DNA from 2 places in the Kitasatospora sp. NPDC048407 genome. Region 2 is predicted to be linked to the other one. Evidence: riboswitches for the same ligand, from Rfam matches in the RefSeq annotation. Region 2 holds a riboswitch; the other holds the start of a gene.
What was found. Region 2 has a riboswitch for S-adenosylmethionine ahead of thrC (threonine synthase). Riboswitches for the same ligand answer to the same signal wherever they lie in the genome.
Positions count from the first base shown of each region.

Region 1: it holds a riboswitch for S-adenosylmethionine, as region 2 does, so the genes downstream of both, ACGFWJ_RS32110 (aminotransferase class V-fold PLP-dependent enzyme) here and thrC (threonine synthase) in region 2, are expected to answer to the same signal.

Region 1 is NZ_JBICXW010000026.1:73,688-86,588, forward strand. Features, by position in the region: gene ACGFWJ_RS32085 (NlpC/P60 family protein) at 1-894, opposite strand, end outside; gene ACGFWJ_RS32090 (NYN domain-containing protein) at 1,078-2,382, opposite strand; gene ACGFWJ_RS32095 (hypothetical protein) at 2,687-2,953, opposite strand; gene ACGFWJ_RS32100 (rhomboid family intramembrane serine protease) at 3,104-3,907, shown strand; gene ACGFWJ_RS32105 (Lrp/AsnC ligand binding domain-containing protein) at 3,904-4,185, shown strand; gene ACGFWJ_RS32110 (aminotransferase class V-fold PLP-dependent enzyme) at 4,190-5,551, opposite strand; SAM riboswitch class IV at 5,599-5,716, opposite strand; gene trpD (anthranilate phosphoribosyltransferase) at 5,914-6,984, opposite strand; gene ACGFWJ_RS32120 (hypothetical protein) at 7,115-7,540, opposite strand; gene ACGFWJ_RS32125 (heme-copper oxidase subunit III) at 7,866-8,486, shown strand; gene ACGFWJ_RS32130 (c-type cytochrome) at 8,578-9,399, shown strand; gene ACGFWJ_RS32135 (Rieske 2Fe-2S domain-containing protein) at 9,408-10,463, shown strand; gene ACGFWJ_RS32140 (cytochrome bc complex cytochrome b subunit) at 10,460-12,121, shown strand; gene ACGFWJ_RS32145 (GntR family transcriptional regulator) at 12,224-12,589, shown strand; gene ACGFWJ_RS32150 (Ig-like domain-containing protein) at 12,656-12,901, opposite strand, start outside.
Region 2 is NZ_JBICXW010000003.1:64,640-79,907, forward strand. Features, by position in the region: gene ACGFWJ_RS08410 (SIS domain-containing protein) at 36-956, opposite strand; gene ACGFWJ_RS08415 (DeoR/GlpR family DNA-binding transcription regulator) at 1,158-1,946, shown strand; gene ACGFWJ_RS08420 (extracellular solute-binding protein) at 2,095-3,357, shown strand; gene ACGFWJ_RS08425 (DUF3263 domain-containing protein) at 3,415-3,642, shown strand; gene otsB (trehalose-phosphatase) at 3,692-4,540, shown strand; gene ACGFWJ_RS08435 (trehalose-6-phosphate synthase) at 4,586-6,052, opposite strand; gene ACGFWJ_RS08440 (hypothetical protein) at 6,124-6,678, opposite strand; gene ACGFWJ_RS08445 (glucosyl-3-phosphoglycerate synthase) at 6,703-7,677, opposite strand; SAM riboswitch class I at 7,841-7,969, shown strand; gene thrC (threonine synthase) at 7,987-9,267, shown strand; gene ACGFWJ_RS08455 (MoaD/ThiS family protein) at 9,300-9,578, shown strand; gene ACGFWJ_RS08460 (cold-shock protein) at 10,167-10,373, shown strand; gene groL (chaperonin GroEL) at 10,696-12,318, shown strand; gene ACGFWJ_RS08470 (hypothetical protein) at 12,430-12,786, shown strand; gene ACGFWJ_RS08475 (hypothetical protein) at 12,853-13,482, opposite strand; gene ACGFWJ_RS08480 (ABC transporter ATP-binding protein) at 13,648-14,364, shown strand; gene ACGFWJ_RS08485 (ABC transporter permease) at 14,361-15,268, shown strand, end outside.

The sequences.
Region 1 (12,901 bases), on a different contig from region 2:
GTCACCGGGCTGGGCGTTGTGCCAGTCGGTGCCGACGCTGGCGCCGTAGCTGCCCTGCGCCTGCGAGGTGCGCGGCAGCGACACGCCGGCCTGCGCGTACGCCCACACCATCAGGCCGGAGCAGTCGAAGGTGCTCGGGCCGGTCGCACCCCACACGTACGGCGCACCGCGCTTGTCGAGCGCCCGCTGCACCGCGACCCCGGCGTAGCCGGCGGCCTTCGGCAGGGTGGCCGGGTCGACCCGGTCGGCACTGCGCGAGGCGGCGCCGTCGCCTTGCGTGATCGCCCGCCGGTCGGAGGCGGAGAGCTGGTTGAGCAGGTTCTGCGCCTGCTCCAGCTTGGTCCTGACCTCGTTCTTGGCGTCGTTGAGCGCCTGGGTGGAGTTGTCCAGCTCCTTCAGGACGTCCGCCGCTTCCTGCTTCTGCTGGTTCAGCCGGCGCTGCTGGTCCTGCAGCGACTTCAGGGTCTCGGCCTGGGTGCTGGCCGCCTGGTCGAAGGAGGACGCCTTGTCCAGGTACTTGTCCGGGTCGGCGGAGAGCATCAGCTGCATCGACGGGTCGACGCCCGCGTGCCGGTACTGGTCGCCGGCCACCGCCGCGAGCCCGGAGGACAGCTCGTTCAGCTGGTCCTGGCTGCGGGCCAGCTGGTCCTGCAGCTGGTCGGCCTGCTTGCGGAGCTGGTCGGCCTGCTCCTTGGCGCCGTTGTACTTCTCGGCCGCCTGCTCCTGCTCCTCCATGAGCTTGTCGACCTGCGCCTTGATCTCGTCCTTGTTCGGCTGGGCCGGCGCGGCGTGCGCACTCACCTGGGCCGACAGGGCGACCGCGGTCGCGGCGGCAGCGGTGAGCACGGTCACCCGGGCGCGACTCGGCTGCTTGGGACGGCGGTGGGAGGCCAAGGCGGTGCTCCTTCTTCCTCTGGACTCACCCGTTAGAGCGATAGTCCGGAATATAGGTTTGACGCCAGACCCTAGTGAAGTCCCTGCCTCCGCGTCCACTCCCGGGGGGCTCCCGGATTCACTTCTCCGCCCCTCTTCACCACACCGACACACTCCGGACGCCCCAACACCGCTGAGCGCCCGTCAGCTGCGCGACAGGCGGTTCAGCAGCAGAACCGAGGCCACCGGGCGGGCGCCGGCCTTGCGCACCCCGTCCGCGACCTCCTTGTCGGCGGACACCACCACCACCGGCCGGCCCTGCGGCTCGGCCCGCACCAGGCGGCGGATCAGCTCGTCCGCGGTCTCCCCGGTCCGGCTGAACCGGACCCGGACGCCGCGCGGCGGGGCCATGATCACCGGAACGTCCAGGTCCTGGCCGTCGAACACGCAGGTCACCTCGGCCTGGGTCCGCTGGGCCAGCATCGCCAGACCGCCCAGCAGCCTCAACCGCTGCTGCTCCAGCGGCAGTTGCGGGTAGCCGGTCTTGGTCACGTTGTAGCCGTCCACCACCAGGTGGACCTGCGGGATGGCCAGCAGCTGGTCCAGCAGCGCCGGGTCGTCCTCGGCCAGCCCGCGCCGGGCCACGTCGTGCGGCGAGGCCGAACCGGGCTCCACCGCCTCCACCAGGTCGGCCGGGCGCAGCGCCGTCACCGGCAGCGCCAGCTCCCGCTGCAGGCCCTGCGCGGACTGCAGCACGGTGTCCAGCAGCAGCCGCAGCCGCATGTCCTCGACGCTGCGGCCCTCCCGGGCGGTGCGCCGGCCGGTCTCCACGGCCGCCTCCAGTTCGGCGACCCGGTGCCGCAGCCGGCGGGCCTCGATCTCGGCGGCGCCGCGCTCGGCGGCGGCGGCGGCCCGGGCGGCCTCCAGTTCGGCGGCCAGTCGGCGGCTCTCGGCCTGCGCGCGGCGGGTGTCGGCCTCCAGCGAGCGGACCTTCTTGCGCAGCGAGTCCGCCTCCCGGCGCACCCCTTCGGACTCGGCGCGGTGGCGCTCGAGTTCGGCGCGGGCGGTGGTGCGGGCCTCGGCCAGCTCCTCGTGGAGCTTCTCGGCCAGCCGGGCGGCCTCGGCGGCGACGCCCTCGGCGTCGACCCGTTCGGCCTGTTCCCCGGCCTCCTCGACCAGCCGGGCCCAGCCGGTGGGCCGCACCAGGTAGGCGGCGGCGGCCACGTCCATCGGGTCGGCGGCGGCCGGCACGGTGCCCGCCTCCAGGGCACGCACCAGGTCCGGCTGGCCGAGCCGCAGCCGCTCGGCTATCCGCACCCGGAACGCGGGGTCGGACTCCAGCGCGGCGGCCAGCGCGGTGGCCGCGTACTTGGCCCGCCGGGCGGCGGTGAACTTGGCGTACGGGCGCAGCGCGGCGGGCAGTTCGCCGGCGGCGATGCCGCCGAGCGCGTCGGAGGCGATGCCCACCACCCGGCGGCGCACTCCCTCGGGCAGCGCCCGGCCGGCCATGTCGCCGCCGGCCTCGGTGACCGACCCGGCCTCGGTGACCGACCCGGCCTCGACCGGGCCGATTTCCTCATGGACCGGAGCGTGCGCGGTCCCGTCCGTGCCCGCGGGCGCGTTCGCTGCCTCCGCCACTGTTCTCGGCTCCGATCCTGATCCGGGCGGGCCCCGGCGGGTGCCGGGGGCGTTGGTGTCCGCCGCTGCTTGCAATTGTCCCGTCTACCGTGCCGCACCGACAGCACCCCGCCGACGAGTCCGCCCCGCGCCCCGGTCCGGGGCGCGGACGGGGACGCGGGGCGGTGGAAGCGTGTCAGCCCTGCGCGGGGCCGCCGTCCTCGGGCTCCTCGGCGCCCGGGCGGGCGACCAGCTCGACCTGGTCCACGGCGTTGCACCAGCGGCAGCGCACCGACTCGATGGTCTCGGAGAGCACCTGGGTCTCCTCCACCTTGGAGTCGCCGGACAGGTCGAAGTGCACGAAGTCGATCACGCGGGAGGACCGGGTGACGTCGAAGCGGGTGAGGTTGCCGCACAGGGTGCAGCGCCAGCGGGTCTCGGCGGTCGGCGCGGCAATGGTCATCAGTGGTCCCTCTCGGCTGGTCCCCGTTTACGGGCCTCCACCCTATTGCCTGTGCCGCGGCGGCCGGATCACCGGTCCACAGCCCGGACGCTCACCCGTCCGGAGCAGCGCCCGGTGTCGCGAGTGCGCCCCCGAGGAATGCTCATCGGCATGGTGCTCTCCGCCCCCGCCCGGGCCGGTTCGCCGACGGCCGGGGGGACCGCCCGCACCCCGGTCGTCGCCCACCTGCTGATCGCGCTGTCCGCGCTGGTCCTGGTGGCCGGCCCGGCCGGTCTGAACCCGGTGTACGGCAGCGGCGACGCCCGGATCTGCGCCGAGCAGCGCTACGAGCACCGCTGGGGCGCGGTGCCCGCCGAGCTGCTGAGCGGCCACCCCCTGACGGCCTCCCAGCTGTCCTCGCTGGCCCCGGCGACCCCGGGCTGCGCGCTGCCGCCGACCCCCTCCAAGATCCCCGAACTCTCCGTCCTCACTTCACTGTTCGTCCACGCGGGGTGGCTGCACCTGCTGGGCAACCTGCTGTTCCTGTTCGTCTTCGGCCCGGCCGTGGAGGCCCGGCTGGGCCGGGTGCGCTTCCTGGTCGGCTACCTGGCGATCGGCTACCTGGCCACCTACGGCTACGCGGTGGCCGAGGCGCACACCGCGGACGGGATGCGCGCCCTGGTCGGCGCGTCCGGCGCGATCGCGGGGGTGCTGGGCGCGTACCTGCGGCTGTGGCCGAGAGCCCGCGTGACGGTGCTGGTGCCGGTTCTGCTGTTCCTGCCACTGCGTTTCCCGGCCTGGCTGGTGCTCGGCCTGTGGTTCGCGCTGCAGGGCTGGTCCGTCAGTTCGGGCGGCAGCGGGGTGGCCTATCTGGTGCATGTGATCGGCTTCGTGACGGGCTGGCTGTTCGCCTGGGCCGCCCGTCCGGCGGGCGATACCCTTGGCGCACCTTCTCGAACAGGAGTTGCTCAGTGATCACCGCGATCGTCCTCATCAACACCAGCGTCGACCGGATCCCCGAGATCGCCGAGGCGATCGCGGCCATCGAGGGCGTCAGCGAGGTCTACTCCGTCACCGGCACCTACGACCTGGTCGCGATGGTGCGGGTCCGGGGCCACGAGGATCTGGCCGACGTGATCCCCGGCCGCCTCAACAAGGTCCCGGGCGTCTCCAACACCGAGACCCACATCGCCTTCCGCACCTACTCGCAGCACGACCTGGAGGCCGCGTTCTCGCTCGGCCTGGGCGAGTAGCCGCTCAGCGCTGCCGCGTGTCCGCGACGCAGCGCCCGCCCTCGTTGCGGTAGCTCCACCGCGCGCCGTCGGTCACCAGGTCCCGAACGGCCGTCAGGAACCGGTCCAGGTGCTCGACGGGGGTGCCGGCGCCGAAGCTGACCCGGATCGCGTTCAGGCTGCGCTCCCCTGGCAGCGACGGCTCGGGCGCCCCGCACTGGCTGGGCGCGGCGTCCTCCCCGCCCAGCAGCGTCCGCACCAGCGGGTGCGCGCAGAACAGCCCGTCCCGCACGCCGATGCCGTACTCGGCGGACAGCGCGGCCGAGAAGTGCGAGCTGTTCCAGCCGCGCACCACGAAGGACACCACGCCGACCCGGTCGGAGCCCTCACCGAACAGGCTGAGCACCCGCACCTCGGGGATCGCCGCCAGGCCCTCGGTCAGCTTCGCCACCAGCGCCCGCTCCCGGGCCTCCAGCTCCTCGAAGCCCGCCTCGGTGAGCGCCCGGCAGGCCGAGGCGATCGCGTACGCGCCGATCACGTTCGGCGAACCGGCCTCGTGCCGGGCCGGGCCGGTGTGCCACTCCACCGCCACCGAGCCGTCCAGCTCCCGGGCCACCGTCCGGCTCGCCCCGCCACCGGCCAGGTACGGCTCCGCCGCGTCCAGCCAGTCCGACCGCCCGGCCAGCACGCCGGCACCGAACGGCGCGTACAGCTTGTGGCCGGAGAACGCGATCCAGTCGACGTCCAACTCCCGCACCGAGACCCGGTGGTGCGGCGCCAGCTGGGCCGCGTCCAGCACCACCCGGGCGCCGTACCGGTGCGCGACCTCGGTCAGCTCCCTGACCGGCCACAGCTCGCCGGTGACGTTCGACGCCCCGGTCACGCAGAACAGCTTCGGCCCCCCGGCCGCCCCCAGCAGCGCCTCCTCCAGCGCGGCCACCGCCTCGCCGTGCGAACGCGGCGCCCGCAAGTAGCGCACCGTCAATCCCTCACGCCGCCACGGCAGCAGCGAAGCGTGGTGCTCGGTCTCGAACGCGAACACCTCGGTCCCGACGGGCACCGCACCGGCCAGCAGGTTCAACGAGTCGGTGGTCGCCCGGGTGAACACCACCTGGTCGCCGTCCCGCAGGTCCAGGAACTCCTCGACGGTCCGGCGGCTCTGCTCGAACAGGTCCGTCGACAGCTGCGACAGGTATCCGGCCCCCCGGTGCACCGACCCGTAGTACGGCGCGTACGCCGCCACGTCCTCCCACACCCGGGCCAGCGCCGGCGCGCTCGCCGCGTAGTCCAGCGCCGCGTACCCGACCTTCTCGCCCGACGCCAACGGCACCTCGACGTCCTGGCCCAGCACGGCCAACGGCTCACAGATCTCGGCGGTCACAGACATGGATGCACTCCTCCACAGGGTAAGGACCCCGGGGTGCATCAACCGGAAGTCCGCGCTTGCCGCGCAGACGGATCGCCACGCAGCCCGGTCCTCACCCAGGGCACCCCGCCACGGACGGAGGGTTGCCGGACAGCAAGCTGGGGCTTGGCGCTGCCACTCATGACCTGCGCAAGACCATACACGAGCAGCCCACGACCTCAACCCCCGTCCAGAACGTGGACGCCCCACCCCTGACACTCGGTCACATTGGCCCCATCAGGGGCGCGGGGAACTGCGCGACCAGCCCCCCACACACAAGCGGAAAGATCCGCCCGGGCAGGAGCAACTCCCCTCCCCGGACGGACCGTTGGTTCAAGGCCCCGCTACTGCGTAGCCTCCGCCCACCGCTTCAGCAACTCCCCCGCCGCCCCGGAGTCAATCGCCGCAGCCGTCCGCACCATCCCCGCCGCGAGCTGCTCACCCAGCGGCGCGTCCGTCAGCTCCAGCGCCACCAGCGCGGCCGCGCTGTTGAGCAGCACCGCGTCCCGCACCGGCCCGCGCTCCCCGTTCAGCACCCGCCGCGCGACCGCCGCGTTGAACTCCGCGTCCGCGCCTCGCAGCGCCTCGATCCCGACCAGCTCGATCCCGACCTCGCGCGGGTCGAACTGGGTCTCGGTCACCTGCCCGTCCCGGATCACCCAGACGTGCGACGTGGTGGTGATCGTCAGCTCGTCGAGCCCGTCGTCACCCCGGAACACCAGTCCCTGCCCGCCGCGCCGGGCCAGCACGCCGGCGATCAGTCCGGCCAGCCGGGTGTCGAAGCAGCCGACCGCGTGGGCGCCGACCTTGGCGGGGTTGGTGAGCGGGCCGAGGATGTTGAACACCGTGGGGACGGCGAGTTCGGCGCGGGCCTGCGCGGTGTGCCGCATCGAGGGGTGGAACTTGGCGGCGAAGCAGAAGGTCAGCCCGACCTCCTCGGCCACTGCCGCGACCCGCGGGGCCGACAGGTCCAGGTTGATGCCGAGCCGCCCGAGCACGTCCGAGGAGCCGGACGCCGAGGAGGAGGCCCGGTTGCCGTGCTTGACCACCTTCGCGCCGGCCGCCGCGGCGACCACCGCCGACATGGTGGAGATGTTGACGGTCTTGGCGCGGTCGCCGCCGGTGCCGACGATGTCGACGGCCGGCCCGGGAATGTCCAGCGGCACGGCGTGCGCGTACATCGCCTCGACCAGGCCGGAGATCTCCTCGACCGTCTCGCCCTTGCCGCGCAGCGCGATCAGGAAGCCGGCCACCTGCACGGGGCTGGCCTCGCCGCTCATGATCCGGTCCATCGCCCAGGCGGTGTCGGCCTGGGCGAGGTCCTCGCCGCGCATCAGGGCCATCAGGAGGTCGGGCCAGGAGCGAACCACCTGCGCGGGGTCGCTACCGCCGTTCGCAGAGTGCACGTTCACCATGGCCGTCTCCAGCTCTCGTCTTGTCGCAGAGGAATGGAGTCAGCCTATCGAGCGCGCGGGGACGGCCGCCCTTACTTGCCGTCCCCTTCTCTCCAGTTGAGACGCCGGCTGAGACACCTGCCGGAAAGCGTCAGCGCGCGGCCGGTGCCCGCCGGGCCACCCGGGCCCGCAGCAGCGTGGTCGCGGCGTCGGCCAGCGCCACCGGGTCGACGGGGTGCGAGATCGCCGCGTCGGCCCGGCTCCAGGCGGCCAGCCAGGAGTCCTGCGGGCGGCCGATCAGCACCAGCACCGGCGGGCAGCCGTAGATCTCGTCCTTCAGCTGCCGGGTGAGGCCGAGTCCGCCCGCGGGCACCGCCTCGCCGTCCAGCACGCACAGGTCGACGCCGCCCTTCTCCAGGGCCCGGAGCACCGCGGGGGCGGTGGCGCACTCCAAGTACTCCAGGGCGGGGACGTCCCCGGCGGGGCGGGGGCCGAGAGCGAGGGTCACCTGCTCACGGGTGTTGCGGTCGTCGCTGTAGACGAGAACGGTGAGCGTCTCGTCGGAGTGCTGCGCCATGTCCCCTGCTTCCTGGTGCTCGTCCTCTTATATGTGTCCACTGTGTTCGCGCGGACCGCGACTGCGCGCGGCCCCCGGCCGAACGGCCCAGTGTGACCCGGACCACGTCCTGGGACGGATGCTACTCCGGCGGGCCCGTCCTGAAGAGACCCCGACGCGATCTCGCTCAAGCCGCCGCGCCACCGGCTCACCCCGGCAGCCCAGTTCGCCCACCCGGTCCGAACAACCGTCAGAAAACGGACCGGGGTCGAGGCGGGCATACCGCACGCACCGGACACTCCGAGGGAGACCCCCCGGCGTGAAGACGGAATAAGGGACCGACATAATGTCCGTCGTGGCGACAGCAACAGCAACAGAAACCGGACACGCGCACGGAGCGGTCAACAGGCCGAACCTGGTCAGCGTGGGAACCATTGTCTGGCTGAGCTCGGAGCTGATGTTCTTCGCGGCCCTGTTCGCGATGTACTTCACCCTCCGCTCGGTCAAGGGCGCCGAGTTCTGGCACGAGAAGGCCCATGCCCTCAACGTGCCCTTCTCCTCGGTCAACACCACGATCCTGGTGCTCTCCTCGCTCACCTGCCAGCTCGGCGTGTTCGCCGCCGAGCGCGGTGACGTGAAGAAGCTGCGTTCCTGGTTCGTGGTCACCTTCGTGATGGGCGCCATCTTCATCGGCGGCCAGATCTTCGAGTACACCGACCTGGTCAAGAAGGACGGCCTTTCGCTGTCCTCCGACCCGTACGGCACGGTGTTCTACCTGACCACCGGCTTCCACGGACTCCACGTGACGGGTGGTCTGATCGCCTTCCTGCTGGTCCTCGGCCGGACCTACGCGGCGCGGCGCTTCACCCACGAGCAGGCCACTGCGGCGATCGTGGTGTCGTACTACTGGCACTTCGTCGACGTTGTGTGGATCGGCCTGTTCGCGACCATCTACCTGATCAAGTAACAGCCGCCCCGCCCCTGACCCGGCGTCGTTCCGACGCATGGGAGTCGGGGGCAGGCTGCTGCCGACCAGATCCTGACACCGGGGTTATTCCGTGAAAAAGCTCTCCGCACGACGGCGCCACCCACTGGCGGCGGTCGTCGTTCTACTTCTCGCCCTGGCGGCCACCGGGGGGCTGTACGCCGCTTTCGCGCCCGCCGAGAAGGCGCAGGCCGACAGCTCCTCGCAGTCGCTCGCCATCGACGAGGGCAAGAAGCTCTTCGCCGTCGGCTGCTCCTCCTGCCACGGCCTGAACGGCCAGGGCACTTCTGACGGTCCGTCGCTGGTCGGCGTCGGCTCTGCTGCTGTCGACTTCCAGGTCGGCACCGGCCGCATGCCGGCCCAGCAGCCGGGCGCGCAGGTCCCGCGCAAGAAGACCGTCTACGCCCAGTCCGAGATCGACCAGCTGGCCGCCTACGTGGCGTCGCTGGGCCCGGGCCCGGTCACTCCGACCACGGAGCAGTACCAGCCGTCCGAGGACAAGGTCACCAACGCCGAGCAGGTCGCCAAGGGTGGCGAGCTGTTCCGCACCAACTGCGCCCAGTGCCACAACTTCGCCGGCAAGGGCGGCGCGCTGACCGACGGCAAGTACGCCCCGTCCCTTGAGGGCGTGGACTCCAAGCACATCTACGAGGCCATGCAGACCGGCCCGCAGAACATGCCTTCGTTCCCCGACACCACCATGCCGGAGGAGCAGAAGCGCGAGATCATCGCGTACGTCCAGAACACCAACAACGCGCCGAACCCCGGTGGTCTGGCCCTGGGTAGCCTCGGCCCCTTCACCGAGGGCCTGTTCGCCTGGATCTTCGGTATCGGCGTGCTGATCGCGATCGCGATCTGGGTCGCCGCCCACACCACCAAGGCCAAGAAGTCATGAGCCACGACATGTCAGAGAACCTGCCGGAGGCGCACGACGCCTCCCACGGCGCTGAGGTCGTCTCCCACGACGACCCGTTCGCCGACCCGGGCCTGCCGGCCCACGAGCCGCGTCGGACCGACATCGACGAGCGGGCCGCCAAGCGGGCCGAGCGCCAGGTGTCGCTGATGTTCGTGGTGTCGATGCTGGCGACCGTCGGCTTCATCGCGTCCTACGCCGCGATCGACGCCGACAAGCTCGTCTACATCTTCCCGCTGGGTCACGTCAGCGCCCTCAACTTCGCCCTGGGCATGACCCTCGGCGTGGCGCTGTTCTGCATCGGCGCGGGCGCGGTCCACTGGGCCCGCACCCTGATGTCGGACCACGAGCTGCCGGCCGAGCGTCACCCGATCGAGGCCTCCGACGAGGTCCGCAACGACGTCATCGAGCAGTTCAAGACCGGTGCCGCGGAGTCCGGCTTCGGCCGTCGCAAGATGATCCGCAACACCCTGATCGGTTCGATGGCCCTGGTGCCGCTGTCCGGTGTGGTGCTGCTGCGCGACCTCGGCCCGCTGCCGGAGAAGAAGCTCCTCAACACCGGCTGGGTCGAGGCGACCCCGGCCAAGCCGATCCGCCTGGTCAACATGAACACCGACCAGCCGATGAAGCCCGAGGACATCATTCAGGGCTCGCTGACCTTCGCCAAGCCGCACGGCCTGGAGGAGTCGGACGAGGCCTTCCAGCAGCAGATCGCCAAGGACGCCCTGATGCTCGTCCGGATCGCTCCGGAGGACATCAAGGACGCCAAGTCCGCCGGCCTGGGCTTCGAGGGCATCCTCGCCTACTCGAAGATCTGCACCCACGTCGGCTGCCCGATCTCGCTGTACGAGCAGCAGACCCACCACGCGCTCTGCCCCTGCCACCAGTCGACCTTCGACCTGGCGGACGGCGCTCGCGTCATCTTCGGCCCGGCCGGCCACCCGCTGCCCCAGCTGAAGATCACCACCGATGAGCAGGGCTTCCTGATCGCCACCGGCGACTTCGACGAGCCCGTCGGCCCGAGTTACTGGGAGCGCAAGCGATGAGCACCGCGAGCGGCACCACCACTGGTGCCTCCAAGCCGGCCAGCACGCGCGCCAAGCCCGCCAACAAGGCCGAGGCGACTGCGGACTGGGTCGACGGCCGGCTGGGGATCTACTCCCTGGCCAAGGCCAACCTGCGCAAGATCTTCCCGGACCACTGGTCCTTCATGCTCGGTGAGATCTGCCTCTACAGCTTCATCATCATCATCCTCACGGGTGTGTACCTGACGCTGTTCTTCAAGCCGAGCATGGCGGAGACCGTCTACCACGGTTCCTACCTGCCGCTGAACGGCATCCGGATGTCGGAGGCCTACGCCTCCACGGTCGACATCAGCTTCGAGATCCGCGGCGGTCTGCTGATCCGCCAGATCCACCACTGGGCCGCGCTGGTCTTCGTCGCCGCGATGTTCGTGCACATGATGCGCGTCTTCTTCACCGGCGCGTTCCGCAAGCCCCGTGAGATCAACTGGCTGTTCGGCTTCCTGCTGCTGTGCCTGGGCTTCTTCGACGGCTTCTTCGGCTACTCGCTGCCGGACGACCTGCTGTCGGGTACCGGTATCCGCTTCATGGAAGGCGCGATCCTGGCGGTGCCGATCGTCGGCACCTACATCCAGATGTTCCTGTTCGGCGGCGAGTTCCCGGGCACCGACATCATCCCGCGCTTCTTCACCATCCACGTGCTGCTCATCCCGGGCATCATGCTGGGCCTGCTGGTCGCGCACCTGATCCTGGTCTTCTACCACAAGCACACCCAGTGGGCGGGCCCGGGCAAGACCGAGAAGAACGTCGTCGGCATGCCGCTGATGCCGGTCTACATGGCCAAGGCCGGTGGCTTCTTCTTCCTGGTGTTCGGCATCATCGCGGTGATGTCGGCGGTCGCCACCATCAACCCGGTGTGGGCGTACGGCCCGTACCGTCCGGACCAGGTGTCGACCGACGCCCAGCCCGACTGGTACATGGGCTTCGCCGAAGGCCTGATCCGCTTCATGCCGGGCTGGGAGATCTCCGTCTGGGGCGGCCACACCCTGAACCTGGGTGTGTTCATCCCGCTGATGATCTTCCCGCTGGTCCTGGTCGCGATCGCGGTCTACCCGTTCATCGAGTCCTGGATCACCGGCGACAAGCGCGAGCACCACATCCTGGACCGCCCGCGCAACGCTCCGGTCCGTACCGCGCTCGGCGCGGCCTGGATCTCGCTGTACCTGGTCCTGCTGGTCGGCGGTGGCAACGACCTGTTCGCCACGCACCTGCACATGTCGATCAACACGATCACCTACATGGTCCGGGTCGGCTTCTTCGTGGTGCCGGTCATCACCTTCTTCGTCACCAAGCGCTGGTGCCTCGGCCTGCAGCGCCGCGACAAGGAGAAGGTGCTGCACGGCCGCGAGTCGGGCATCATCAAGCGCCTGCCGCACGGTGAGTTCGTCGAGGTCCACACGCCGCTGTCGCAGAAGGACCTGCACACCCTCACCTCGCACGAGCAGCCCCAGCCGCTGGAGCTGCCCGCCGAGGTCGACGAGAACGGTGTGGCCCGCAAGGCCGGCCTGGTCGCCAAGACCCGGACGAAGCTCTCCGAGGGCTACTACGGCGAGGGCAACCAGATCGCCAAGCCCACCTCCGAGGAGTACCTGGAGATCACCAGCGGCCACGGCCACCACTGATCCCTAGCTGTCACGCCACGTCAGAACCCCCATCGGCTTCGGCCGGTGGGGGTTCTGGCATATTTCTCCGGCACCGGCCCGGCGCCCTGTTATGTTGACCGGGTGCACGTGGCGATCGACCCCCTCTCCTCCACGCCGCCCTACGAGCAGGTGCGCTCGCAGATCGCGGCCCAGGCCCGTACGGGTGAGCTCCCGACCGGTCTGAAGCTCCCCACCGTCCGCGCGCTGGCCGAGCAACTCGGCCTGGCCGCCAACACGGTGGCCCGCGCCTACCGCGAACTCGAGGCGGACGGCGTGGTCGAGACCCGCGGCCGGGCCGGCACCACCATCGCCCCCACCGGCGACACCTCGCACCGCCTGGCGGCCGACGCCGCCGCCGAGTACGCCGCCCGCACCGCCCGCCTCGGCCTCACCCGCGACGAGGCGCTGGCCGCCGTCCTGACCGCGCTGGACGCCGTCCACCGCTGACGGGCACAACGAGGGCCGCCCGGCAGGAGCCTGTGCTCCTGCCGGGCGGCCCTCGCCGCGGTGCCGCTACCGCCCCGCGGCCGGGGCGCTGAGGTCGGGGACGGGTGCGGTGTTCGTCCCGCCCGCCGGCTCCGCCGTGTTCACCGGCTTGCCGAGGGCGCTGTGCTTGACGTACTCGTCCCAGTCCACGTTCCAGTCGCCGAAGCCGTTGCCGAACGGCTCCATCTCGTGGCCCATGCTGTTGACCACCTGTACGAGGTCGCCGACCCGGGTGTTGTCGAAGAACCACTTCGCGTCGTCGGTGCTCATGCC
Region 2 (15,268 bases):
CGACTCCTGGGGGTTTTCGGGGGCTTGGCGGACGGTCAGGTCAGGATGATCGAACGGGTCAGGTTGCGCGGCTCGTCCGGGTTCAGACCGCGGTGCGCGGCCAGCGCGACGGCCAGCTTGTGCACCCGGACCAGGTCGGCCAGCGGGTCCAGACCGCCCGCGCCCGAGTCGGCCACCAGCCGGCCGCCGACCGCCGCCACCTCGTCCGCCAGACCGGCCGGCAGCGCGCCGAACGCCCAGGCGGCGCGGCCCGGAGCGGTGATCGAGATCGGGCCGTGCCGGTATTCCATCGCCGGGTACGCCTCGGTCCAGGCCAGCGCGGCCTCGCGCATCTTCAGACCGGCCTCCTGGGCCAGGCCGTTGGTCCAGCCCGCGCCGAGGAAGGAGATCTGCTCCAGCTCGACCAGCTCCTGCGGCACCTGCCAGGCGACGGCACGCTCGGCGTCCGCGGCGGCCTCGGCGACGGTGGCGACGCCCACCGGGCGGGCCTCCTCCAGCTCCAGGTGGGCGCGGAGCAGGGCCAGCACGGTGGTGGCGAAGCGGGTCTGCACCACCGAGCGCTCGTCGGCGAAGCCCAGGTCGATCAGGTGGCCGGCGTCCGCGGCCACCGGCTTGTCCGGGCAGGCGGTGATCGCGGTGCTCGGCAGGTCGGTGTCGGCGAGCAGCCGCAGCACCTCGGTGGTGGTGCCGGAGCGGGTGATCGCCAGCACCCGGTCGTAGCGGCGGCCGTGCGGGAACTCGGAGGCGGCGAAGGCGTCGGTCTCGCCGTGGCCGCCGGACTCGCGCAGCGTGGCGTAGGCCTGCGCCATGAACCACGAGGTGCCGCAGCCGACCACGGCCACGCGCTCGCCGCGCTGCGGCAGGCCGGCCGGGCCGCTCGCCGCCAGCGCCGCGGCGGTGCGCCAGTTCTCGGGCTGGGTGGCGATCTCCTCGCCGGTCAGGGACGGGTGCGGCATGGGTGCGGACTCCTTCGGCTGTCACCGGACGGCGGCGTTCCCGCGGCGCATTCCTGCGAGCGGGCGAGCTGTGCGCAAATCTGATTGTTTTATAGCTGTTTCGCGCAGCATTGCGCAATGCATCCGCCGTGACTGCGGTGTGCGAAGCTGTCCCGACCGAGCCGCGGGGCGCGCGGTGGCGAGCGCGGAAGGAGCGGAACGGTGTCCAGGTACGAACGGTGGAACGCGCTGCTGGAACTGCTGGCCGAGCACGGCAAGTTGGACGTCGAGGAGGCGGCCGGCGCGCTGAATGTCTCGGCCGCGACCATCCGGCGCGACCTCGACCAGCTGGCCCGCCAGCAGATGGTCACCCGCACCCGGGGCGGCGCGGTGGCGCACAGCGTCTCCTACGATCTGCCGCTGCGCTACAAGACCGCCCGCAACGCCGACGCCAAGCAGCGGATCGGCGCCCTGGTGGCCGGCCTGATCGCGCCCGGCGAAGTGGTCGGCCTGAACGGCGGCACCACCACCACCGAGGTGGCCCGCGCCCTCGCCGTCCGCCCCGACCTGGCCGAGCACCCCGAGAACGGGCAGAGCCTCACCGTGGTCACCAACGCGCTCAACATCGCCAACGAGCTGACGGTCCGCCCGCAGGTGAAGATCGTGGTCACCGGTGGCGTCGCCCGCCCGCAGTCGTACGAGCTGATCGGCCCCCTGGCCGCCCAGGTGCTCGGCGAACTCACCCTGGACACCACGGTGCTGGGCGTGGACGCGATCGACGCCGAGCACGGCGCCACCGCCCACCACGAGGGCGAGGCGGCGGTCAACCGGCTGCTCGCCGAGCGGGCCCGCCGGGTGGTGGTGGCCGCCGACTCCTCCAAGCTGGGCCATCGCGCCTTCGCCCGGATCTGCGGCCTGGCCCGGGTGGACATCCTGGTCACCGACGACCAGGTCCCCGACCCGGTGGCGGCCGCCTTCGCCGACGCAGGGGTCACCGTTCTGAAGGCGTGAACGTCCTATAATCGGACAGTTTCTGATGGTCCGTCACACTGAGCGCAACTGGATGTGACACTTCGTTAACTCCGTTCCGGCAAGCCTGGACCGGGCCGTCGGACGCCTGTCAGGGTCACGCTGTAACCCTTACGAAGGCGGTCCATCCGTGAAGCGATCAGCGCTGCTCCCCCTGCCCATCGTCGGATCCCTGCTGCTCACCGGCTGCGGAGTCCTGGACATGTCGGGGGGTGTCACGCTCAACCTGGTCGCAGCCGACTACGGCGACAACGAGGCCAACTCCAGCTCGGTCTACTGGAACGACCTGGCCCGCCGCTTCGAGGCCGCCAACGCCGGCATCAAGGTCAAGGTCGACGTGGTCAGCTGGAACGACATCGACAAGCACCTCGCCGACCTGATCGCCAAGGGCAACACCCCCGACATCGCGCAGACCGGCGGCTACGCCGAGCAGGTCGCCGCCAACCGCCTCTACCCGGCCGGCGACGTGCTCTCCAACCGCACCCAGGTCAACCTGCTCGACTCCTTCGCCAAGGCCGGCCAGGTGCTCGGAAGCCAGTACGGCATCCCGTTCATCTCCTCCAGCCGGGTCTTCTTCTACAACAAGGACATCTTCGCCAAGGCCGGCATCGCCAACCCGCCCGTCACCTGGGACGACGTCCGCCGCGACGCCGAACTGATCAAGTCCAAGGTCCCCGGCGTCATCCCGTACGCGCTGCCGCTCGGCCCCGAGGAGGCCCAGGGCGAGGCGATGATCTGGACCATGAGCGGTGGCGGCGGACTCTCCGACGTCGCCGGCAACTACACCATCGACAGCCAGGCGAACCGCGCCACCTTCAACTGGCTGCGCACCAACCTGGTCGAGAAGCGCCTCACCTACGACGACCCGGCCAAGGTCGACCGCAAGGCCGCGTTCGCGGACTTCGGGGCCGGCAAGGCCGCCATGCTCAACGGCCACCCCGGGCTGATCAGCAAGGCCGTCGCGGGGAACATCCAGTACGGCACCGCGGTGATCCCGCGCAAGGACACCGGCGTCAAGCCCTCGACCCTCGGCGTCGCCGACTGGGTGATGGCGTTCAAGGCGAACGGCCACCGGGCGGAGATCAAGAAGTTCCTCGACTTCGCCTACACGAAGGAGAACACCATCAAGTTCGACGAGCAGTACAACATGCTGCCCGTCACCCAGGACACCCTCGAGGAGATGTCCGCCAACCCCGGGCACAAGGACCTCAACGAGTTCCTCAACGCGCTGCCGAGCGCCAACTTCTACCCGCTCGGCGACCCGTCCTGGGACAAGGTCTCCAGCATGCTCAAGCAGCGCATCGGCGAGGCCGTGCGGCCCGGCACGACGGACGTGCTCGGCGACCTCCAGTCCGCCGCCGCGGCCGAGGCGTCGCGGGCCCGCAAGGGCTGACGGCCGCGGCGCGGCGCCCGGCCGGGGGCTGACGGTCCTGGTGCTTAGCCTGGACGCATGGCCGAACTGACCGACCGCGACCGGGCGGTACTCGAACTGGAAGCACGCGGGTGGCGGACCGCCGGCGCCAAGGAGCAGGCGATCCGGCAGGAACTCGGCATCTCCGCCACCCGCTACTACCAGCTGCTCAACGCCCTGCTCGACCGGCCGGAGGCACTCGCCCACGCACCCGTCCTGGTCAACCGGCTGCGGCGGGTGCGGCAGGGGCGGCGTGACGCCCGGTAGTGGCGCGATCAGGGCCCACCGGGGGCCCCGGCCGGGTAGCGTCGGGGCCATGGGAATTGCTGAGCAGATCACGTCCCAGGCAGGGCGGACCGGACTGGCGGGCCTGCTCGCCGACCCGCGCTCCGCGGTCGTGGGACTCGACTTCGACGGCACGCTCGCCCCGATCGTGGCCGACCCCGAGAGGGCCCGCGCCCACCCCGGCGTCGTCCCCGCCCTCACCGCGCTCGCCCCGCTGGTCGGCTCGGTCGTCATCGTCACCGGTCGGCCCGCGGCGACCGCTGCCGCGTACGGCGGCTTCGGGGCTGTCGCCGGGCTCGAGCACCTCACCGTCCTCGGCCACTACGGCGCGGAACGCTGGGACGCGCGGACCGGTGCCGTCACGGCGGCGCCGGCGCCGCCGGGGGTTGCTGCCGTCCGGGGTGAACTTCCTTCGCTGCTGGGGGAGTTGAAGGCTGCCGGCGGAGTGTCCGTGGAGGACAAGGGACGGGCGCTGGCGGTGCACACCCGGCGGGCGGACGACCCCGACGGTGAACTCGCGCGCCTGCGCGCCCCGTTGGCCGAACTGGCCGCGCGGCACGGCCTGGTGGTCGAACCCGGCCGGATGGTCCTCGAACTGCGCCCGCCCGGCGTCGACAAGGGCGTCGCCCTGCGGAAGTTCCTCGCCGAACGGGAAGCCGGGCCGGTGCTGTTCGCGGGCGACGATCTCGGGGACGTCGCCGCGTACGAGGAGGTCGAGTCGCGCCGGAAGGACGGCCACCCCGGCCTGCTGGTGTGCAGCGGCCCCGTCACCGGCGAGGCCCCCGTCCGCGAGCTGGCCGATCGCGCGGACCTGGTGGTGGCGGGGCCGGCGGGGGTGGTGGACCTGCTCAGTGAGCTGGCGGAGCTGTTGGGCGCGTAAGCGGGGGTGCGACAAGCGCAAGCCCGCTTACGCGCCCAACCGCCCCTACAGCGCGTGGAGCTGGTCCAGGAACCACTGCTGCGGAGGCAGTGCCGTCGCCGCGGACGCCAGACGCTTGGTGCGGTCGGCGCGGTCGGCGGGGGGCATGGTGAGGGCCTGGGCCAGGGCGTCGGCGGTGGCGATGACGTCGAAGGGGTTGATGGTGATCGCGTCGTCGGCGAGTTCCGCGTAGGCGCCGGCCTCGCGGGAGAGGACCAGGGCGCAGCCGTGGTCGGAGACGACGGGGACTTCCTTGGCGACCAGGTTCATGCCGTCGCGGACGGGGTTGACCAGGGCGACGTCGGCGAGCCGGTACGCGGCGAGAGAGCGCGGGAAGTCGTCGTCGACGTGCAGGATGAGCGGCTGCCAGTCGGCGGTGGCGAACTCGGCGTTGATCTCCTCGGCGAGCCGCTGCACTTCGGCGGTGTACTCGCGGTACTCGGCGAGGTCGGTGCGCGAGGGGTAGGCGAAGGCGATGTGGACGACCCGGTCGTGCCATTCGGGGCGGGCGCGCAGCAGGTGCCGGTAGGCGAGCAGGCCGCGGACGATGTTCTTGCTGAGTTCGGTGCGGTCGACCCGGACGATGGTGCGGCGGTCGCCGACGGCTTCGCGCAGGGCGGCGAGGCGTTCGTCGACGTCGGGCCGGTGGGCGCGTTCGCGCAGGAACTCGGCGTCGGCGCCGAGGCCGTGGACCCCGAGCCGGGCGGTGCGGCCGGCGTACGTGACGGCGAGGACATCGCGGTCGACGCTCGCGCCGAGGACGGCTTCGCAGCAGTCGGCGAAGGCGAGGGCCCAGCGGCGGGTGAGGAAGGCGGCGCGGTCGGCGCCGAGAATGCCGCGGAGGACTTCGGCGGCGACGTCGTCGGGCAGCAGCCGGTAGTACTCGGGCGGCGCCCAGGGGGTGTGCGAGAAGTGGCCGATGCGCAGGTCGGGGCGGAGTTCGCGGAGCAGCGCGGGGGTCAGTGAGAGGTGGTAGTCCTGCACCAGGACGGCGGCGCCGGGGGCGGCCTCGGCGGCGAGGGCCTCGGCGAAGGCGGTGTTGTAGGCCCGGTAGGCGGCCCATTCGGTGCGGAAGTCGGCGTCGAAGGCGGGTTTGGTGGGGATGTCGTACAGCAGGTGGTGGACGAACCACAGGGTGGAGTTGGCGACGCCGTTGTAGGCGAGGGCGAAGGTCTCCGGATCGATGTCCAGCATCCGGACGGCCTGTCCGCCGACGTCGTGGCCGGCCCGGTCGAGGCGCCCGTCGGGGGCCTGCCGGGCGGCGGCGCGGTCGGCGTCGGAGAGGGCGGCGCAGACCCAGACGGCGTTCGGGTCGTCGATCGCGGAGAGCCCGGAGACCAGGCCGCCGCCGCCTCTGCGGAGGCTCAGCGTGCCATCGTCCTCCGTGCGGAAGGACACCGGGCCGCGGTTGGAGGCCACCAGGATCGGGGCGGCTCCGGACTGCGTGGGGCGTTCGGACGCGTGATCGGCCATACAGCCAACCTTGCCGTGCGACCAGCCGACCAAACCACCCGGCGCGGCCCGCGACGGGTGAACAGCGGGCGTCAGCCGCGATGGTCGGTCGGCGGGCCGGAGTCGCGGGCGGGCAGGAAGTCGGGCAGCCACGGCGGGCGGCCGTCCGGGCACTTCCCGGGCAGGTACCACCCGCGCGGCGGGGTGAGGTTGTGCTCCAGGTCGACGGCGGCGACGGCGAGTGCGGTGAGCAGGGCGGCGAAGGCCGCGGCGAGCGCCCGGGTGAGCAGGCAGGGGGAGCGGCGGGCGAGGTACAGGGCGAGCAGGACGGCGAGGGGCGGCAGGAACAGGTAGCTGCACTCGTACGAGTTGAGCAGGTTGAACCGGGCGTCGTCGGTCAGGTCGTAGGTGACCTGCCAGGCCATGTTCAGGCAGCCGGACCAGGTGTCCTCGATCAGTCGCAGCACCCGGGACTCGACCAGGAGGCCGAGGACGGGTGCGAGCAGCAGAGCGAGACAGCCGATGCCGACGTTGGCACCGGTGCTTCCGGGAGCGGACGCGGGTCCGGGTTCGGCTTCGGGTCCGGCTTCGGCGTCGGGTCCGGCCTCGGCTTCGGCGTCGGGTCCGGGTTCCGGGGAGGGGGCCATGCCGGGACGGACGCGGGTCGTCGGTCAGCGGTTGCGGTACTCGGGGACGGTGATCATCGGGGGGCGTTCGGCGGCGGGGACGGGGTGGGTGCGGGGGGTGAATCCGGTGGCGGTGCGGGTGTACTGGGTGAGCAGGGGGCGGACCAGGTCGGGGTCGGCCTTGAGGCGGTGGGCGCGGTCGAGGCGTTCCAGGGCGGTGCGGTAGATGGTGGCGGCCATCCGGCCGAGGGCCTGGCCGTCCTGGTGGCGGTGGTGCCGGACGCCGACGTCGACCTGGGCCAGCGCGTCCAGCCCGACCAGTTCCAACGCGTCGACCAGCAGGCCGAGTTCGACGCCGTAGCCGGTCGGGAAGGGCAGCTGTTCGAGCAGGCTGCGGCGGGCCGCGTACTCGCCGCCGAGCGGCTGGACGAAGCCGGCCAGCTGCGGCCAGTGCAGGTTGAGCAGGGGGCGGGCGACCAGTTCGGTGACCCGGCCGCCGCCGGCCGGGACGACGGCGCCGTCGGCCTCGAACGGGCGGTCGTACATGGCCTTGACCAGGTGCAGGTCGGGGTCGGTGAGCAGGGGGCCGATGATGCCGGAGACGAACGCCGGGTCGAATTCGCGCAGGTCGGCGTCGATGTAGCAGACGATCGCGCCGCTGCTGGCGAGCAGTGAGCGCCACAGCACCTCGCCCTTGCCGGGGGCGGCGGGCAGCCGGGGCAGGATGGCGTCGCGGTGCACCACCCGGGCGCCGGCGGCGGCTGCGGCGGCGGCGGTGCCGTCGACCGAGCCGGAGTCGACCACCAGCAGTTCGTCGACCAGCGGGACGCGTTCCATCAGTTCGGTGCGGATGGTGGTGACGATCTCGCCGACGGTGGGTTCCTCGTCCAGGGCGGGCAGCACCACGCTGACGGTGCCGGCCGGGCCGGCGGCGCGTTTGGCGGCGAGCAGCCGGTCGAGCGGCCGGTCGGTGGCCGTCCAGGACCGGCGGCGCAGCCAGTCGGCCACTTCCGGCAGTATCCCGGGCTCGGGCTGCTCGGCCAAGATCTCGCTCCCTGTCTCGCTCTGTCTCGGTTGTCGGACGGTGGGGTTCGACCGCACCGGCCTTCCGTTACAGTCTTCGTACTGCGCTCGGACCTTCGCACGCCGGGGTCGCTCGCAGCGTACGACCACAACTTCATACAGCTCATCCAGAGGGACTGAGGGAACGGCCCGTTGAAGTCCCGGCAACCCTCCCGCGCGGCCCAGCAGGCCCGGCGGGACAGGTGCCAATTCCGGCCCGGGCGCGACCGCGTCCCGGGGAAGATGAGGAGAAAGGGCCTCGCCATCATGGCTGTTGACACCCCCGCACCTGCCGCCGTCGACCTCGGTCCGGCCACCGCACTGTCCTGTCGCGAGTGCGGCACCCGCTTCCCGCTCGGCCCGAGCTTCGCGTGCCTGGAGTGCTTCGGCCCGCTGGAGATCGCCTACGACTACGCCGGCTACGACGCCGAGGAACTGCGCAAGCGGATCGAGGCCGGCCCGGCGTCGATCTGGCGCTACGCCCCGCTGCTGCCCGTCCCGGCCGACGTCGCGGGCAAGCCGAACCTGAACCCGGGCTGGACCCCGCTGGTGAAGGCCGACAACCTGGGCCGCGAGCTGGGCTTCACCGCGCAGCTGCACATCAAGGACGACTCCGGCAACCCCACCCACTCGTTCAAGGACCGGGTGGTGGCCTGCGCGATCGAGGCCGCCCGCGCCTTCCGGTTCACCACGCTGTCCTGCTCGTCCACCGGCAACCTGGCGGGCGCGGTGGGCGCCGCCGCGGCCCGGGCCGGCTTCAAGTCCTGTGTGTTCATCCCGCACGACCTGGAGCAGGGCAAGGTCGTGATGGCCGGGGTGTACGGCGGCGAGCTGGTCGGCATCGACGGCAACTACGACGACGTGAACCGGTTCTGCTCGGAGCTGATCGGCGACCCGGCCGGCGAGGGCTGGGGCTTCGTCAACGTCAACCTGCGCCCGTACTACGGCGAGGGCTCCAAGACCCTGGCGTACGAGATCTGCGAGCAGCTCGGCTGGCGGCTGCCCGAGCAGATCGTCATTCCGATCGCCTCCGGCTCCCAGCTCACCAAGATCGACAAGGGGCTTCAGGAGCTGATCAAGCTCGGCCTGGTCGAGGACCGCCCCTACAAGATCTTCGGCGCCCAGGCCGAGGGCTGCTCCCCGGTCTCCGCCGCCTTCAAGGCCGGCCGCGACGTGATCAAGCCGGTCAAGCCGGACACCATCGCCAAGTCGCTGGCGATCGGCAACCCCGCCGACGGCCCGTACGTGCTCGACATCGCCCGCCGCACCGGCGGCGCCGTCGAGGACGTCACCGACGCGCAGGTGGTCGAGGCGATCAAGCTGCTGGCCCGCACCGAGGGCATCTTCGCCGAGACCGCGGGCGGCGTCACCGTCGGCGTGCTGAAGAAGCTGGTCGAGACCGGGCAGCTCGACCCGAGCAAGGAGACCGTCGCGATCAACACCGGCGACGGCCTGAAGACCCTCGACGCGGTCGCCGACTCCGGCATGACCGCCGTGATCCGCCCGACGCTGGAGTCCTTCCGCGCCGCCGGTCTCGTCTCCGCCTGATCCCCCCACGACTTTCTTCTAGGAGCACCCCCATGAGCGCCACCGTCCGCATCCCCACCATCCTCCGCACCTACACCGGCGGCGCCGCCGAGGTGACCGCCGAGGGCGCCACCCTGGCCGCCGTCATCGCCGACCTGGAGGCGAACCACACCGGCATCGCCGCCCGCCTGCTGGACGACACCGGCAAGCTGCGCCGCTTCGTGAACGTGTACGTCAACGACGACGACGTGCGCTTCGCCGAGGGCCTGGAGACCGAGATCAAGGACGGCGCCTCGGTGTCGATCATTCCGGCGGTGGCCGGCGGCTGCTGAGGCAGCTCCGGGCGGCCGGTGGGGCCGCCCCGCGTATTCGCTCCGCCGCCGTCGGGCGCGGGCTCGGAATTCGATTTCCGAGCCGCCCGGCGGCGGCTTCGCGCATCGGCCGGGCGCGCGGGCAGCGGTGATTCCGACCTGGCGGGTCGCTGGAATTCCCGCGTTCGCGGGGGAGTAGAGTGCCGGTGGAGCCGTTCCCCGCCACGGCCCGTTCCAATCCTCGATTTTCCCGCAGCGCACCTCGCGCCGGCCCCGTCCCCGTCCCGCGCTCTGAGACATGCGCCGGACCGTTCACCGCCCGACCTGTCAGGCCGCCGTCAGAATTCTTTCGACGATTTGCGGCGACACGTCCGTTATGTCCGGTGGCAATTGTCGGGCCATATACCTTTCGACCCGTCATATCCGGTGTGGGGTGCGGACTTTCCGCGAAATTAGGGCCTGTTGCAGAGGGCGCATATCCGGATACATTCAGCCGCGACACGAGGCTGCGCCGTGCGGGGGGGAGTCCCCACAGGCCGGCCTTCCAGACCTCCGGGTCCGCGTCCCGCGGATCTCTGAAGGGCCAGCACAGCACAAGGGGAGTTCGGAATGGCTCAGGGCACCGTCAAGTGGTTCAACGCCGAGAAGGGCTACGGCTTCATCGCGGTCGACGGTGGAGCGGACGTGTTCGTCCACTACAGCGCGATCCAGATGGACGGCTACCGCACCCTGGAAGAGGGCCAGCGGGTCGAGTTCGAGATCTCGCAGGGTCAGAAGGGTCCGCAGGCCGACATGGTCCGCGCCGCCGGCGCCTGACGGCCCGGTAGACCGCACACACCACAGCTATGACCCGGCAGGTCCGGCCCCGGCGCGACGCGTCCGGGTCCGGGCCTGTCGGCGTTCCCGGGCCCGCCTGCGGGTTTCCCGGGAGGGGCATCGGAGCGCGGCGAATGGGCTTGCACTCGACACCCCCGAGTGCTAATCATTGGCGTTAGCACTCACAGCGTGAGAGTGACAACGGACCGGGCCGGTGAGGCCCCGGAAGCGGTAGGGGACGAGACCCCCGCTCTCCTGGGCCGTCCGTCGCGGGCACCCCCTTGGTCCGAGCAGTCGACCGTGTCCCGGAGGACCACTTCTAATGGCCAAGATCATCGCCTTTGACGAGGAAGCCCGCCGCGGCCTTGAGCGTGGCATGAACCAGCTTGCCGACGCCGTGAAGGTCACGCTCGGCCCCAAGGGTCGCAACGTCGTTCTGGAGAAGAAGTGGGGCGCCCCCACCATCACCAACGACGGTGTCTCCATCGCCAAGGAGATCGAGCTCGAGGACCCGTACGAGAAGATCGGTGCCGAGCTCGTCAAGGAGGTCGCCAAGAAGACCGACGACGTCGCGGGTGACGGCACCACCACCGCCACCGTGCTGGCCCAGGCGCTCGTCCGCGAGGGTCTGCGCAACGTCGCCGCCGGCGCCAACCCGATGGCCCTGAAGCGCGGTATCGAGAAGGCCGTCGCCGCCGTCTCCGACCAGCTGCTGGCCCAGGCCAAGGACGTGGAGACCAAGGAGCAGATCGCCTCCACCGCCTCCATCTCGGCCGCCGACACCCAGATCGGCGAGCTCATCGCCGAGGCCATGGACAAGGTCGGCAAGGAAGGCGTCATCACCGTCGAGGAGAGCAACACCTTCGGCCTGGAGCTCGAGCTCACCGAGGGCATGCGCTTCGACAAGGGCTACATCTCCGCCTACTTCGCCACCGACCTGGAGCGCATGGAGACGAGCTTCGAGGACCCGTACATCCTCATCGCCAACTCCAAGATCTCCTCGGTCAAGGACCTGCTCCCGCTGCTGGAGAAGGTCATGCAGAGCGGCAAGCCGCTCGTCATCATCGCCGAGGACGTCGAGGGCGAGGCCCTGTCGACCCTGGTCGTGAACAAGATCCGCGGCACCTTCAAGTCCGTCGCCGTCAAGGCCCCGGGCTTCGGCGACCGCCGCAAGGCCATGCTGGGCGACATCGCCATCCTGACCGGCGGCACCGTGATCTCCGAGGAGGTCGGCCTCAAGCTCGAGAACGCCGGCGTCGACCTGCTGGGCACCGCCCGCAAGGTCGTCATCACCAAGGACGAGACCACCATCGTCGACGGTGGCGGCGACAGCGACCAGGTTGCCGGTCGCGTCAACCAGATCCGCGCCGAGATCGAGAACTCCGACTCGGACTACGACCGCGAGAAGCTCCAGGAGCGCCTCGCCAAGCTGGCCGGCGGCGTGGCCGTCATCAAGGCCGGCGCGGCCACCGAGGTCGAGCTCAAGGAGCGCAAGCACCGCATCGAGGACGCGGTGCGCAACGCCAAGGCCGCCGTCGAGGAGGGCATCGTCGCCGGTGGTGGCGTCGCCCTGCTGCAGGCCGGTGTCGCGTTCGAGAAGCTGGAGCTGGACGGCGACGAGGCCACCGGCGCCAACATCGTCCGCGTGGCGCTCGAGGCCCCGATCAAGCAGATCGCCACCAACGCCGGCCTCGAGGGCGGCGTCGTGGTCGAGAAGGTTCGCAACCTGCCCGCCGGCCACGGCCTGAACGCCGCGACCAACGAGTACGTCGACCTGATCGCCTCCGGCATCATCGACCCCGCCAAGGTCACCCGCTCCGCCCTGCAGAACGCCGCCTCCATCGCGGCGCTGTTCCTCACCACCGAGGCCGTCATCGCCGACAAGCCGGAGAAGGCCTCCGCGGCCGCCGGCGGCGGCATGCCGGGCGGTGACATGGACTTCTGATCCGACCTCACCGGTTGGATCGGTCAGTCTCACGCCGTGAGGGCGGTCTCCTTCGGGAGGCCGCCCTTGCGGCGTTTCCGGGTTGTGGCGGCGGTTTGGGACAATGGGCGGATGTCCAGCAACGAGATCGAAGCCGCCCTGCACAGCGCCCGCGCGCTGATCCTCGCCGACCTCACCGCGCGGGACGTCGCCGACGCCGCGATCGTCTCGCTGGTCGAGGACGCCGTCACCCACCGCCGCTGGTGGCTCGAACAGTGGCCGGACGGCTGCGAGTTCGTGCTCGGGCTGATCGCGCAGGACGTGCAGGACGCGCTGCTGGAGTCGTACGGGCGGTGGCCGTTGTGCGCGGCTTGTGCGGCGGAGGACGACCCGCACGCGCTGGGCGTGGAGCCGGAGTTGGGGGCGGATCCGCACTGGGTGTGCGGCAAGAAGGGTCTGATCGTCGCGGCGGTGGGGGAGCTCGACTGACAGCAGGCGTTTCGCATCCGCTCGCGCCCCTGGTCTCGCACCCGCACAGTTTTCGCGCCCGCCCTCCTACCCGGCCAGCTCGCTGAGCTCGTGCTGCATGTTCGCCCGCGCCTGCGCGTCGTAGCGGGCGTGGGCCTCGGGGGTGCGGTAGAGGGCGGGGAGGGCGAGGAGGTGGTGGAGGATCGCGGTGCGGCCCTCGCGGAAGGCGTTCGGGGGGACGAAGGAGTATTCGTCGCGGATGGCGGCGGTGTAGGCCGCGTAGCGGTCGGGGGGTGAGCCGAGGACGGCGAGGTCGGCGTCGCAGAGGACTTCGCCGTTGTGGTCGCCGGGCGCGGGGTGGTGGGTGACGGTGAGTCGGACCAGGCGGTCGACCTCGTGGACCAGGGGTTCGGGCAGGCCCGCCTCGCGCAGGGCGCGGCAGGCGAGGGCGGCGCTGCGTTCTTCGTTCTCGGAGCGGTCGGGCCGGTAGACGGCGTCGTGGAACCAGGCGGCCAGCCGGACGGCGTCCGGGTTCTCGGCGTGGTCGGCGAGTTCGTCGATCCGGTCCAGGACGGCCCGCAGGTGGTCGGTGGTGTGGTAGCGGCGCTGCGGTTCGGCCCAGCGGGCGAGCAGGTCGCGGGCGTAGGGCTCCGGGTCGACGGTGGCGCCGCAGCGCGTGAGCAGGGCGTGCCAGCGCTCGGACAGCGATGCGGTCATGACGGTCATTCTGCTCCCTGCCGGTGGTGCGGTGGCATGGTTCGGCCCGCGATGTGATCCAGACTATATGTAGTTCACCGACTTATGACGCAGACTTGAGTAGTCGTCGCTCGGAGGCTATACATACTCGGTATGCAAGACGTTCCGCTGTTCCGAGGGGGAGCCATGACCGGATCGAGCGCGCAGGCCGTGCTGCGCCTGGAGGGAGTCGGCCGGGTGCACGGCCGGGGCGAGGCCCAGGTGCACGCCCTGCACCCGATCGACCTGGAAGTGCGGGCCGGGGAGTTCCTGGCCGTGATGGGGCCGTCCGGCTCCGGGAAGTCCACGCTGCTCGCTCTGGCCGGCGGCCTGGACCGCCCGTCGGCCGGCCGGGTGCTGGTCGAGGGCACCCCGCTGGAGGGGCTGAGCCGGGCCAAGCTGGCCGATGTGCGTCGCCGTTCGGTCGGCTACGTGTTCCAGTCGTACAACCTGATTCCGTCGCTGACGGCGGCCGAGAACATCTCGCTGCCAAGGGAGTTGGACGGCGTCTCCGCCCGGACCGCCCGCGCGGAGGCACTGGTCGCGCTGGAGGAGCTGGGGATCGCCCAACTCGCCGACCGGTTCCCGGAGGACATGTCCGGCGGCCAGCAGCAGCGGGTCGCGATCGGCCGGGCGCTGGCGGGTGAGCGCCGGCTGGTGCTCGCCGACGAGCCGACCGGCGCGCTCGACTCGGCCACCGGCGAGGCCGTGCTGCAGGTGCTGCGTTCGCGCTGCGACGCCGGCGCCGCCGCCATGATGGTCACCCACGACCCCACGCATGCGGCCTGGGCGGACCGGGTGGTGTTCCTCCGGGACGGCCGGTACCTCCGCGAGGCGGCGCAGCGCACCGGGGCCGGCCGATGAGCGCCTGGCGGGCGGTGCTGCGGATGGCGCGCCGCGACGCCCTGCGGGCCAAGGGCCGCAGCGCCCTGGTGGTCGCGATGATCGCGCTGCCGGTGCTCGGCGCGACCGGCGTGGACGTGGTGCACCGCAGCGGGCAGCTCAGCGCCGCCGAGCGCTCCGACCGGCTGATGGGCCGTTCCGACGCGCTGATCGGCGCCTACGACCCGGGCCGGAGCATCGAGCAGGCGGTGTTCCCGGCCGACGGCGTCCGCACCCTGCCGGTGCGCCCGGACAACCAGACGCCCGAGCAGAAGCGCGCCATCGGCACCGAACCGACCGTGCTGCTCGGCGAGTTGCTCCCGAAGGGCAGCACCCTGATCCCGGCCCGCACCGGCCCGGTGGCGTCCGTGCAGACCCACGACGGCCTGGCCCCCGTCGACACCTTCGAGGCCGATCTGACCGGCGAGCTCTGGCAGGGCCGGCTGAACCTGGTCTCCGGCCGGGCCCCCGCCGCCGCCCACGAGGCCGCCGCCACCCGGGCGTTCCTCACCGGCACCGGCCTGCGGATCGGCGACCGGGTCACCGTCCGCGGCCTGGAGTCCACCCCGTTCACGCTGACCGGCACCGTCGAACTCCCCGATGACCTGAACAAGTCCGAACTGGTCGCCCGCCCCGGCGAGTTGTACCAGCAGCTGGACGCCGCGCAGGTCACCGCCGGACTCGCCCCGCAGAACCCGGGCGCCGAGCAGGCCGCCGCCAACAAGGCCGCCTGGCTGGTCCGGCTGCCCGCCGGGGCGAGCCTCGGCTGGGAGCAGGTCCGCGAACTCAACCGCTACGGCTACACCCTGGCGAGCCGCCAGGTCGCCGCCCACCCGCCGGCCGACGTGCCGGCCGTGGAGGAGGCCGTCGGCGCGCAGGACGCCCG